DNA from 4 places in the Streptomonospora nanhaiensis genome. Region 1 is predicted to be linked to each of the others. Evidence: riboswitches for the same ligand, from Rfam matches in the RefSeq annotation. Region 1 holds a riboswitch; each other region holds the start of a gene.

What was found. Region 1 has a riboswitch for cobalamin ahead of cobN (cobaltochelatase subunit CobN). Riboswitches for the same ligand answer to the same signal wherever they lie in the genome.
Region 2: another riboswitch for cobalamin. It lies ahead of HNR12_RS00025 (ribonucleoside-diphosphate reductase subunit alpha); the one in region 1 lies ahead of cobN (cobaltochelatase subunit CobN).
Region 3: another riboswitch for cobalamin. It lies ahead of metE (5-methyltetrahydropteroyltriglutamate--homocysteine S-methyltransferase); the one in region 1 lies ahead of cobN (cobaltochelatase subunit CobN).
Region 4: another riboswitch for cobalamin. It lies ahead of HNR12_RS25945 (ABC transporter substrate-binding protein); the one in region 1 lies ahead of cobN (cobaltochelatase subunit CobN).

What each region holds. Positions count from the first base shown of each region.
Region 1 covers NZ_JACCFO010000001.1:5,251,810-5,254,001, forward strand. The annotation lists gene HNR12_RS23345 (hypothetical protein) at 1-132, shown strand, start outside; gene HNR12_RS23350 (hypothetical protein) at 210-770, opposite strand; cobalamin riboswitch at 882-1,007, shown strand; gene cobN (cobaltochelatase subunit CobN) at 1,052-2,192, shown strand, end outside.
Region 2 covers NZ_JACCFO010000001.1:12,791-14,982, reverse strand. The annotation lists gene HNR12_RS00030 (EamA family transporter) at 1-599, shown strand, start outside; cobalamin riboswitch at 733-991, shown strand; gene HNR12_RS00025 (ribonucleoside-diphosphate reductase subunit alpha) at 1,146-2,192, shown strand, end outside.
Region 3 covers NZ_JACCFO010000001.1:5,694,786-5,696,977, reverse strand. The annotation lists gene metE (5-methyltetrahydropteroyltriglutamate--homocysteine S-methyltransferase) at 1-906, opposite strand, end outside; cobalamin riboswitch at 1,045-1,269, opposite strand; gene HNR12_RS25105 (polysaccharide deacetylase family protein) at 1,704-2,192, shown strand, end outside.
Region 4 covers NZ_JACCFO010000001.1:5,896,709-5,898,900, reverse strand. The annotation lists gene HNR12_RS25950 (FecCD family ABC transporter permease) at 1-348, opposite strand, end outside; gene HNR12_RS25945 (ABC transporter substrate-binding protein) at 355-1,362, opposite strand; cobalamin riboswitch at 1,487-1,611, opposite strand; gene HNR12_RS25940 (ABC transporter ATP-binding protein) at 1,790-2,192, shown strand, end outside.

The DNA.
Region 1 (2,192 bases):
ACCGATCCGGCCGGCCCCCGCGCGGCCGAGCCCGGCGCCGCGGCCGACGAGCGCGCCGGCGACCACCCCGCGTCCGCCGACCGCGGCTCACCGGACGGCGGCTCGCCCGGCCGGCCCGGCACGGCCGGGTAGCGCCGCGGGCCTGCGCCCCACCGGAGTGCTCCGCCGGCGGCCGCGTCCCGGCCGTCCGGCGGGGCCGCCCGAACGCCTCAGTGCGTGGCCGCCAGCGAACGCGCGTAGTTCACCGACTGCATCACCTGCATCACCGTCTGCGGGCTGCGCGCCGGCACCATCGTCGAGTGGAACACCCCGTTGCCCTGCACGGTGACCTGCACCGAACCCTGGGTCTTCTCCTCCTTCATGAGCAGGAAGAGCAGACCCAGCAGCCCCAGGCCGCACGCCCAGATGAAGATCACCAGGCTGATCACCGTCAGCACGACCCCCGTGGTCGACACGCCCGTGGTGGTGTGGGTCATGTCCGAGGCGTTCCAGGTGCTGCCCTTGATCGGGAACCGCCCGGCGGGCGTGATCACCGTGGTCTGGGTGATCGAGATGTCGCCGATGGTGGTGAGGATGGCCTCGCTCTCGGGAACGGGAGCGTACGGAGCCTGGTAACCCCCGGTCTGCTGGTTGTAGGGCACCATCGCCCCGGAGGAGTAGTCGCCGGCGGGGTAGCCGCCGGAGGGCGTCCCGGGCTGGGCGTAGGGGTCGCCCTGCGGGTACTGCTGGTAGGGGTCGCCGGAGCCCGGCGGGGGTTCGGGATAGCTCATAGCACCTGATTCTCGCAAAGGCGGGGGTGCGGCGGTACTTGCTTGGACGCCGCTCCGGCGTGGCCGGGGCCGCACCGGCGGCCCGGCACCGGCCCGCACCCGCACCGTCTGTCAGGATGAAGCCGCGACGGCGCGAAGGAACGCGGTGCGAATCCGCGGCTGTCCCGCAACTGTCACGGTCCGCGCAGCCTATCGGCGCCGACCCCAGCCAGGAACTTCCGCCGCCGTACCTGTCCAGTGCCGGGGCGAGGACCCCGCTTCTGCGAACGAAGGGCCCGCACGTGGCGACCATTCTGCTGCTGTCCACCGCCGACACCGAGCTGCTGGCCGCGCGGGCGGCCGGGGCCGGCTACCGCACCGCCAACCCCGCCCGCACCGACCCCGCCGACCTCCCCGGCCTCCTCGCGGGCGCCGACCTCGCCGTGGTGCGGATCCTGGGCGGCAGCGAGTCCTGGCCCGGGGGCCTGGAGCGGCTGCGCGCCTCGGGCGTTCCGCTGGTCGCCCTGGGCGGCGAGGCCGCCCTCGACGCCGAGATGCTCGCGCTGTCCACCGTCCCGGCGGGTGTGGCCACCGAGGCCCACGCCTACCTGCGCGAGGGCGGCGTGGCCAACCTCCGCGAACTCGCCCGCTTCCTCTCCGACACCGTGCTGCTGACCGGCGAGGGGTTCGCCCCGCCCGAGCCCATGCCCGAGTACGGCGTGCACGAGCGGGCCGCCCGCGCCGAACCCGGAGCCGACCGCCCCACGGTCGCCGTGGTCTTCTACCGGGCGCACGAACTCTCCGGCAACACCGCGTTCGTCGACACCCTGTGCGCGGCGATCGAGGACGCCGGCGGCGCGGCCCTGCCGGTGTTCTCCGGCTCGCTGCGCGGGCTCACCCGCGCCACCACCCCCGGCCTGTTCGCGCTGCTGGACTCCGCCGACGCCGTGGTCACCACCGTGCTGGCCGCCGGCGGCGCCGTCGCGGCCAACGCCTCCGGCGGCGGCGACGAAGACGCCTGGGACGCCGGCGCGCTCGCCGCCCTGGACGTCCCCGTCATCCAGGGCCTGGTCCTGACCACCGGCCGGGAGCGCTGGCAGGCCTCCGACGCCGCCCTGACCCCCATGGACGCCGGCATGCAGGTGGCCATCCCCGAGTTCGACGGCCGTCTCATCAGCGTGCCGTTCTCCTTCAAGGAGGTCGCCGACGACAGCGGCATCCCCGTCTACGTCGCCGACCCCGAACGCGCCGCCCGCGTCGCCGGGATCGCCGTGCGCCACGCCCGCCTGCGCTCGGTGCCGCCCGAGCGCAGGCGCCTGGGGGTGCTGCTGTCGGCCTACCCCACCAAGCACTCCCGGGTGGGCAACGCCGTGGGCCTGGACACCCCCGCCTCGGCCGTGCGCCTCCTGCGCGACCTCGCCGCCCGCGGCTACGACCTCGGCC
Region 2 (2,192 bases), 5.2 Mb from region 1:
TGGCGGGGTCGCGGCGGCGCGTGGACCTGGTGTGGGTGGCGCTGGCCGGGACCGGCGTGCTGCTGCTGGGCCGCAGCGACGGCGCGGTCTCGCCGGCCGGAGTGCTGTTCGCGCTGCTGGCCGGGGCCATGTGGGCGGCCTACATCCTGCTCAGCGCCGCGACCGGGCGCAGGTTCTCCGGCATGTCGGGGCTGGCCGTGGCCGGCGTGGTGGCCGCGGTGCTGGTGGCCCCGGCCGGGATCGCCGAGGGCGGCACCGCCCTGCTGGACCCCGGGATGCTGCTGCTGGGGCTGGCGATCGGGCTGCTGTCGTCGGTGGTGCCCTACACGCTGGAGTTGCAGGCGCTGCGCCGGATGCCGCCCCGGGTGTTCGGAATCCTGATGAGCCTGGAGCCGGCGGTGGCGGCGCTGGTGGGCATGGTGCTGCTGGGCCAGTGGCTGTCGGGCTGGCAGTGGCTGGCGATCGGCTGCGTGGTGGCGGCCAGCGCCGGGGCCACCCGGCGGCCGGGCGCCCCCCGCGCCGCCGAGGCGCCCTCCGGCCCGGAGGCCTCCGGCGGCGCGGCGGCCGCCCGCGGCGGGGAGGCCCCGGACCCCGACTAGGTGCGCGCGGGCACGGGCGCGGGCGGGGCCGCCGTCCGCGCCTTCGGGCTGCCCTCCTACCACTCCCCCGCCCCCGGATTCCACCCCGACACTCCATGGATTGCGGTTGTCGCGAACCCCAGGCACAACATGTAGTATCTCGGGCGCTGGTGGTTCATCGGGGCGCACACCCCGGTGAGGCAAGAGGGAACCCGGTGCGAATCCGGGACTGCCCCGCAGCGGTATGCGGGAAACGGCGCCGCGCGCACCCCACGGGGGCGGGCGGACGCCGCCGAACGCCGCCATGACGCACTGGCGCCTCGCGCGCTGGGAAGCGGCGGCCGTAGGAGGGGCGCTGGACTGTCCGCCCTGAGCCCGCGAGTCCGAAGACCTGCCACCGGTGTGCGCGCAAACCGGCGCGCACCGCAACGGGGCCTCGCGGGCGGGCCGCCGTGCTCGTCCGCCGTGCCCTGGGCGGGTCTCCCTTCCCGGGCGGCCGTGCGGACGCGTGCGCTCCGACCCCCGCCGGTCCCACCGGATCAGCGTCTAACCAGGTTGGAGCCATCCATGACCCTCGACACCGCACTGCCCGCCGCATCCTCCGCCGCCGCCGACCGGGCCGAGCCCGGTCAGCGGGTGGCGGCGGCCGTGGCGATGGCGTGCGCCGGTCTGCCCGGGGCCGATCCCGGACCGGTGGTAGCCGAGGCGCGGCGCGCCCTCTACCCCGGCATCAGCGCGGCCGAGGTGGACGAGGCGCTGGTGATGGCCGCCCGCGCGTTCGTTGAGGCCGACCCGGTGTACTCGCGGGTGGCGGCGCGGCTGCTGCTGGACACCCTGCGCCGCGAGGCGCTGAGCTTCGTCTCCGGGCACCCCGACACCGCCGGGCAGGACGACATGCCCGCGCGCTACCCGGGCTACCTGGCGGCCTACGTGGCGCGCGGGGTGGAGCTGGGCCAGCTCGACCCGCGCCTGGCCGACTTCGACCTGGAGCGGCTGGGCGCCGCGCTGCGGCCCGAGCGCGACCTGGAGTTCACGCTGCTGGGGTTGCAGACCCTCTACGACCGCTACTTCCTGCACCACCGGGGCACCCGCTACGAGCTGCCGCAGGCGTTCTTCATGCGGATCGCCATGGGGCTGGCCCTGGGCGAGGACGACCGCGAGGCGCGCGCGGTGGAGTTCTACGACCTGCTGTCCTCGTTCGACTTCATGTGCTCCACGCCGACCCTGTTCAACTCCGGCACGCCCCGGCCGCAGCTGTCGTCGTGCTTCCTGACGACGGTGGAGGACGACCTGAAGTCGATCTTCCACTCCATCAGCAACAACGCGCTGCTGTCGAAGTACTCCGGCGGCCTGGGCAACGACTGGACCCCGGTGCGCGGGATCGGCGCCCACATCCGCGGCACCAACGGCTCCAGCCAGGGCGTGGTGCCGTTCCTCAAGATCGCCAACGACACCGCCGTGGCGGTCAACCAGGGCGGCAAGCGCAAGGGCGCGGTGTGCGCCTACCTGGAGACCTGGCACATCGACATCGAGGAGTTCCTCGACCTGCGCAAGAACACCGGCGACGAGCGGCGCCGCACCCACGACATGAACACCGCCAACTGGGTGCCCGAC
Region 3 (2,192 bases), 440 kb from region 1:
GCGGCCGTCGACCACCCCGGCCACGAGCGTCTTGCCGCCCAGCCCCGACACCCGGGCCAGGTCCTCGACCGACTCCGGGCCGCTGACCAGGTCCAGGCCCACCGCCTCGACCGGGGTGCGCTTGAGCGCCTCCAGGACGGCCGGTCCCACGGCGCCGAAGTAGGTGGACACCACCAGGCCGGGGCGCTTCGCCAGGCCGCCCAGGCGCGTGTAGGCGCGCTCCAGCGCGGCGGTCTCGGCGCGGCCCTCGTCGGTGGCCAGCACCGGCTCGTCCAGCTGCACCGACGCCGCGCCGGCCGCCCGCAGCAGGCCCAGCAGTTCGGCGTAGCACTCCACCAGCTCGTCCAGCAGCTCCAGGGGCCGCCAGCCGGCGGGGGCGCCGGGGGCGGGCTTGGCCAGCAGCAGGAGGGTGAGCGGGCCCACCAGCACCGGGCGGGTGGGGATTCCCAGGCCGCGCGCCTGGGTGTACTCGGCCAGCGGCTTGCGGCCGGCCAGGCGCGGCCGGGTGGCCGGCGACAGCTCGGGGACCAGGTAGTGGTAGTTGGTGTCGAACCACTTGGTCATCTCCATGGGCGCGAGGTGGTCGGTGCCCCGGGCCATGGCGAAGTAGGCGCGCAGTTCGGCGTCGCGGTCGCCGGCGGCGTCCACCAGGGGGCGGAACCGCTCGGGGACCAGGTCGAACAGCACGGCGTGGTCGAGCACGTGGTCGTAGTAGGAGAAGGTGTTGGAGCAGACGGCGGTGACGCCGGCGTCGCGCAGGGTCTCCCAGACGCCGCGGCGCAGCCGGGCGGCCGCGGCGTCGAGGTCGGCGGCGCCGATGCGCCCGGCCCAGTAGGCCTCGCTCGCCTTCTTCAGCTCGCGGTCGGGCCCGATACGGGGGTAGCCGTGGACGGCGGTGGTGGTCATGGTCGGCGTGTTCTCTCCCTCGTCGATCAGCCTGCGGGACCGCTGGCGTCCCGAGGGGAGGGGGAGGGCGCGCACGGGCACGCCGACGCACCGCCCTGGCCCTCCCTCGGGGCGCACGGACCCAGCCGTGGGCGCGGGGCGCGGCCACGGGCGGTGGCAGGTCTTCGGACTCGCGGGCGCGGAGGCGGCCGATCCTGGCCGCGTCCTCCTACCGGCCGTCGCTTCCCAGGCGCCTGCGGCGCCCAGTGCCGATGACGGCTTTCGTTCCCGCTTACCGCTGCGGGGCAGTCCCGGATTCGCACCGGGTTCCCTCTTACGACACGCACGCCGGGCGCGCGTGTACCGACCGCGAGCGCCAGTATAGGCGCGGCCCTCGCGCCGCCCCGGGGCGCGGTGCGGGCGGTGCCCAACGCGCCGGCCGGCGCGCGGATTCGCGCGGTCGGCCCCGCGACACGCACGGCTCGGCGTGCGCAGCCGGGCCGCGGCTGGCAGGATGGGCGCGGCTGTCATGACGCCCGCGGGCGCCCGGCGGGGCGCCGGCCCACGGCGCGCCCGGGTGCTCAGCCGCTCCCCGGCCCGCGACCGATTCGCGTGGGATGAACAAACCTTGCCGTAGTTGCCCGCATCATGACGCTCTCTGTTGCCTGTCCTGGCTTTTCGCCTTTTACGCTCGACCGATGGACCGTGTCCGAATTGATATATCAATCGCGGAACTCGCCCGGTTGTCAGGGGCGACAGAGTCACCGGCACTTGAACCCAGGACCGCGAAGGACGCTCACCCATTGAGGAACCAGCCCGTGCGCCCGCAACCGTTGACCTCTGACCGGCGCCGGCGCGCCGCCCGCCCAGGACCGGCCCTGCGCGCGGCCGCGGGCGCCGCCGTGCTGTCGCTGCTCGCCCTGACCGCCTGCTCGGGCGATGAGGCGCGGCCGACCTCGGGGGACGAGGCGCCCGAGCCGACGCCGGCCACGGGCGAGGCCGACGAACTGACGGTGGTCGACACCAAGCACGTGCCCGGGCTGTCGGAGGAGCGCACGGCGAGCAAGGACGGCGGGGTGGAGATCGACGTCGCCTACCCCACGGTCCGCAACGCCGGGCCGTTCGCCGAGCGGCTGGCCGAGATCACCGAGCAGGACGCCGCCGACTTCGCCGGCGCGGCCGACGACCCGAAGTCCTACACCGTCGACTGGCAGCTGAGCGTGGCCGGGCCGGGCGTCATGGCGGTCCGGCTGACCCAGCGCGAGAAGGACGGCGAGGGCGAGCGCACCGGCTACTCCACCTACTGG
Region 4 (2,192 bases), 640 kb from region 1:
GCCCACGAGCGCGGCCAGCAGCACGCGGGGCAGGCGCGCCGTGACCACGATGGCCTCGGTGGCGGGCGGCCAGTCGGGCGGCACGAGCCCGGGGGCCGCCTGGTGGAGGAGGATGCGCCAGGTGTCGGCGGCCGAGATCCCGACCGAGCCCGCGCCCACGCCCAGCGTCATCGCCAGCGGAAGGGCGGCCAGCAGCAGCGCCAGCGCCACCGGGAGCGGGAGCCGGCCGCGCCGGGTGGGGACGGCGGCGGGACGGGATCGGCCGGGCGGTGGCCCCGGCGGGGCCGGGGCGGCGGGGGTGCCGCCGGGGGCGCGCGGTGCGGCGGGGGTGTCGGCGGTGTCGGCCATCCCCGCTCAGAACGCCTCGGGGTGGAGCTGCTCGGCGATGCGGGTGACCGCGTCGCCCACCCGGACGCCCACGACAGTGGAGGACAGCGGCAGCTCGGCGAACCGCTCCCGGCGCACAGCGGGCGCGTGGGCCAGGGCGGGCTGGGCCAGCACCGCCCGGCGCTTGTCCTCGACGGTGGTGGACCCGTAGTCGTAGAAGAGGATCGCCTCGGGGTCGCGGGCGGCGGCCTGCTCGATGGAGACGTCGGCGAACACGTCGTCCACGTCGGAGAACACGTTGCGCCCGCCGGCGGAGGCGATCATGTCGTCGGCGATCCCGGCGCCGCCGGAGGTGAAGACGGTGGCGTCGAGGGAGTCCACCACCAGCACGTCCACCGGGTCGGTGCCCGCCAGCCGGGCCTCGACCGAGGCGACCTCGGCCTCGATGTCGGCGACGAGTTCGTCGGCGCGCTCCTCCACGCCGAAGAGGCGGCCGATGTTGCGGATCTCGGTGCCGACCGTGTCCAGGTCGACGTCCGTGGCGCACTGCTCGACGGAGGCGTAGGTGGTCATGCCGGCCGCCTCCAGCGCGTCGCGGCCCCGGCCCTCGGCGGGGTCGAAGGCGCTGGCCGCGAACCCGGCGTAGACGAAGTCGGGCTCGGCGGCCAGCAGCGCCTCGTAGGAGGGGTAGCGCTCGGCGAGCACGGGGACGGACGCGTAGTCCTCGCGCAGCTCGGGCAGGACCGCGTCGTCCAGGAACGCGGTGCCCACCATCCGGTCGGCCAGGCCCAGGGCGAGCATGATCTCGGCGACGTGCTGGTTCATGGCCACCGCCCGCTGCGGCGGCGCGGAAACGGTGACCTCGCGCCCGCACTCGCGCACGGTGACGGGGTAGCCCTCGGCCGGGGCGCCGCCGCCGGCGCCCGCGGCAGTGCCGCAGGCGCTGAGGGCGAGGACCACTCCGGCCGCGGCGGCGGCCGACCTGGCCGCCCGGCCCGGCCGGGCGGGGTGCGGGGAGGGAGGGGATGGGCGCACGTCTGGTCCTTCCGCGAGGCCGGGCGCGGCGCGCGGCGCGGCCCGCGGACGGGGGCACACGGGGGTGCCGCCGGCGCGCTCCGCCTCCGGGGTCCGCGCCCCTGGGTGACGAGTCGCGACGGGTCAGTGTCCTGACTCCCGGATCAGCGCCTGGCCCGGCCTTCCGGCGCGCGCGGCGCCGTGGCCGTGAGCGGGTTCGGCTCCCCGGTCACAGTGGCGGGACCGTGCCGGAGTCGCACCGGCTTCCTGTCGTCCCGTCGCCGTCCCAGGCTAGCGAGCGCCCGGCCGCGGCGGAGGGCCGGGGCCGCGGGCGGCGTCCGCACCGACTTGACCTCAAGTTAGGTAGAGGAATTATCGTCCGGTCTGTCGCAGGGAGCCGGTAGGAACGGCCGTGCGGCCGCCGACGACGACGAAAAGGGTGAAGCCGATGAGCATGGAGGTCAGCGCGTGGACATCGATGTACAACGCGATGCACGCGCAGGAGGACCGGCGGCCGTTCTCGTGGCCGACCCTGCGCCGGATCGGCCGGTTCGCCCGCCCGCACCGGCGCACCCTGGGCTGGTTCGTGCTGCTGAGCAGCGTGGTGGCGGCGCTGGCGGTGGCCACTCCCCTGCTGGCCGGGCGGATCGTCGACGCGATCGTCCACGGTGAGCCCTTCGACGTCGTGGTCGGCCTCGCCGCGCTGATCGCGGGCATCGCCGTCGCCGAGGCCGGGCTGGGCCTGCTCCAGCGGTGGCTGTCGGCGGGCATCGGCGAGGGCCTGATCCTGGACCTGCGCTCGGCCGTCTACGACCACGTGCAGCGCATGCCGATCGCGTTCTTCACCCGCA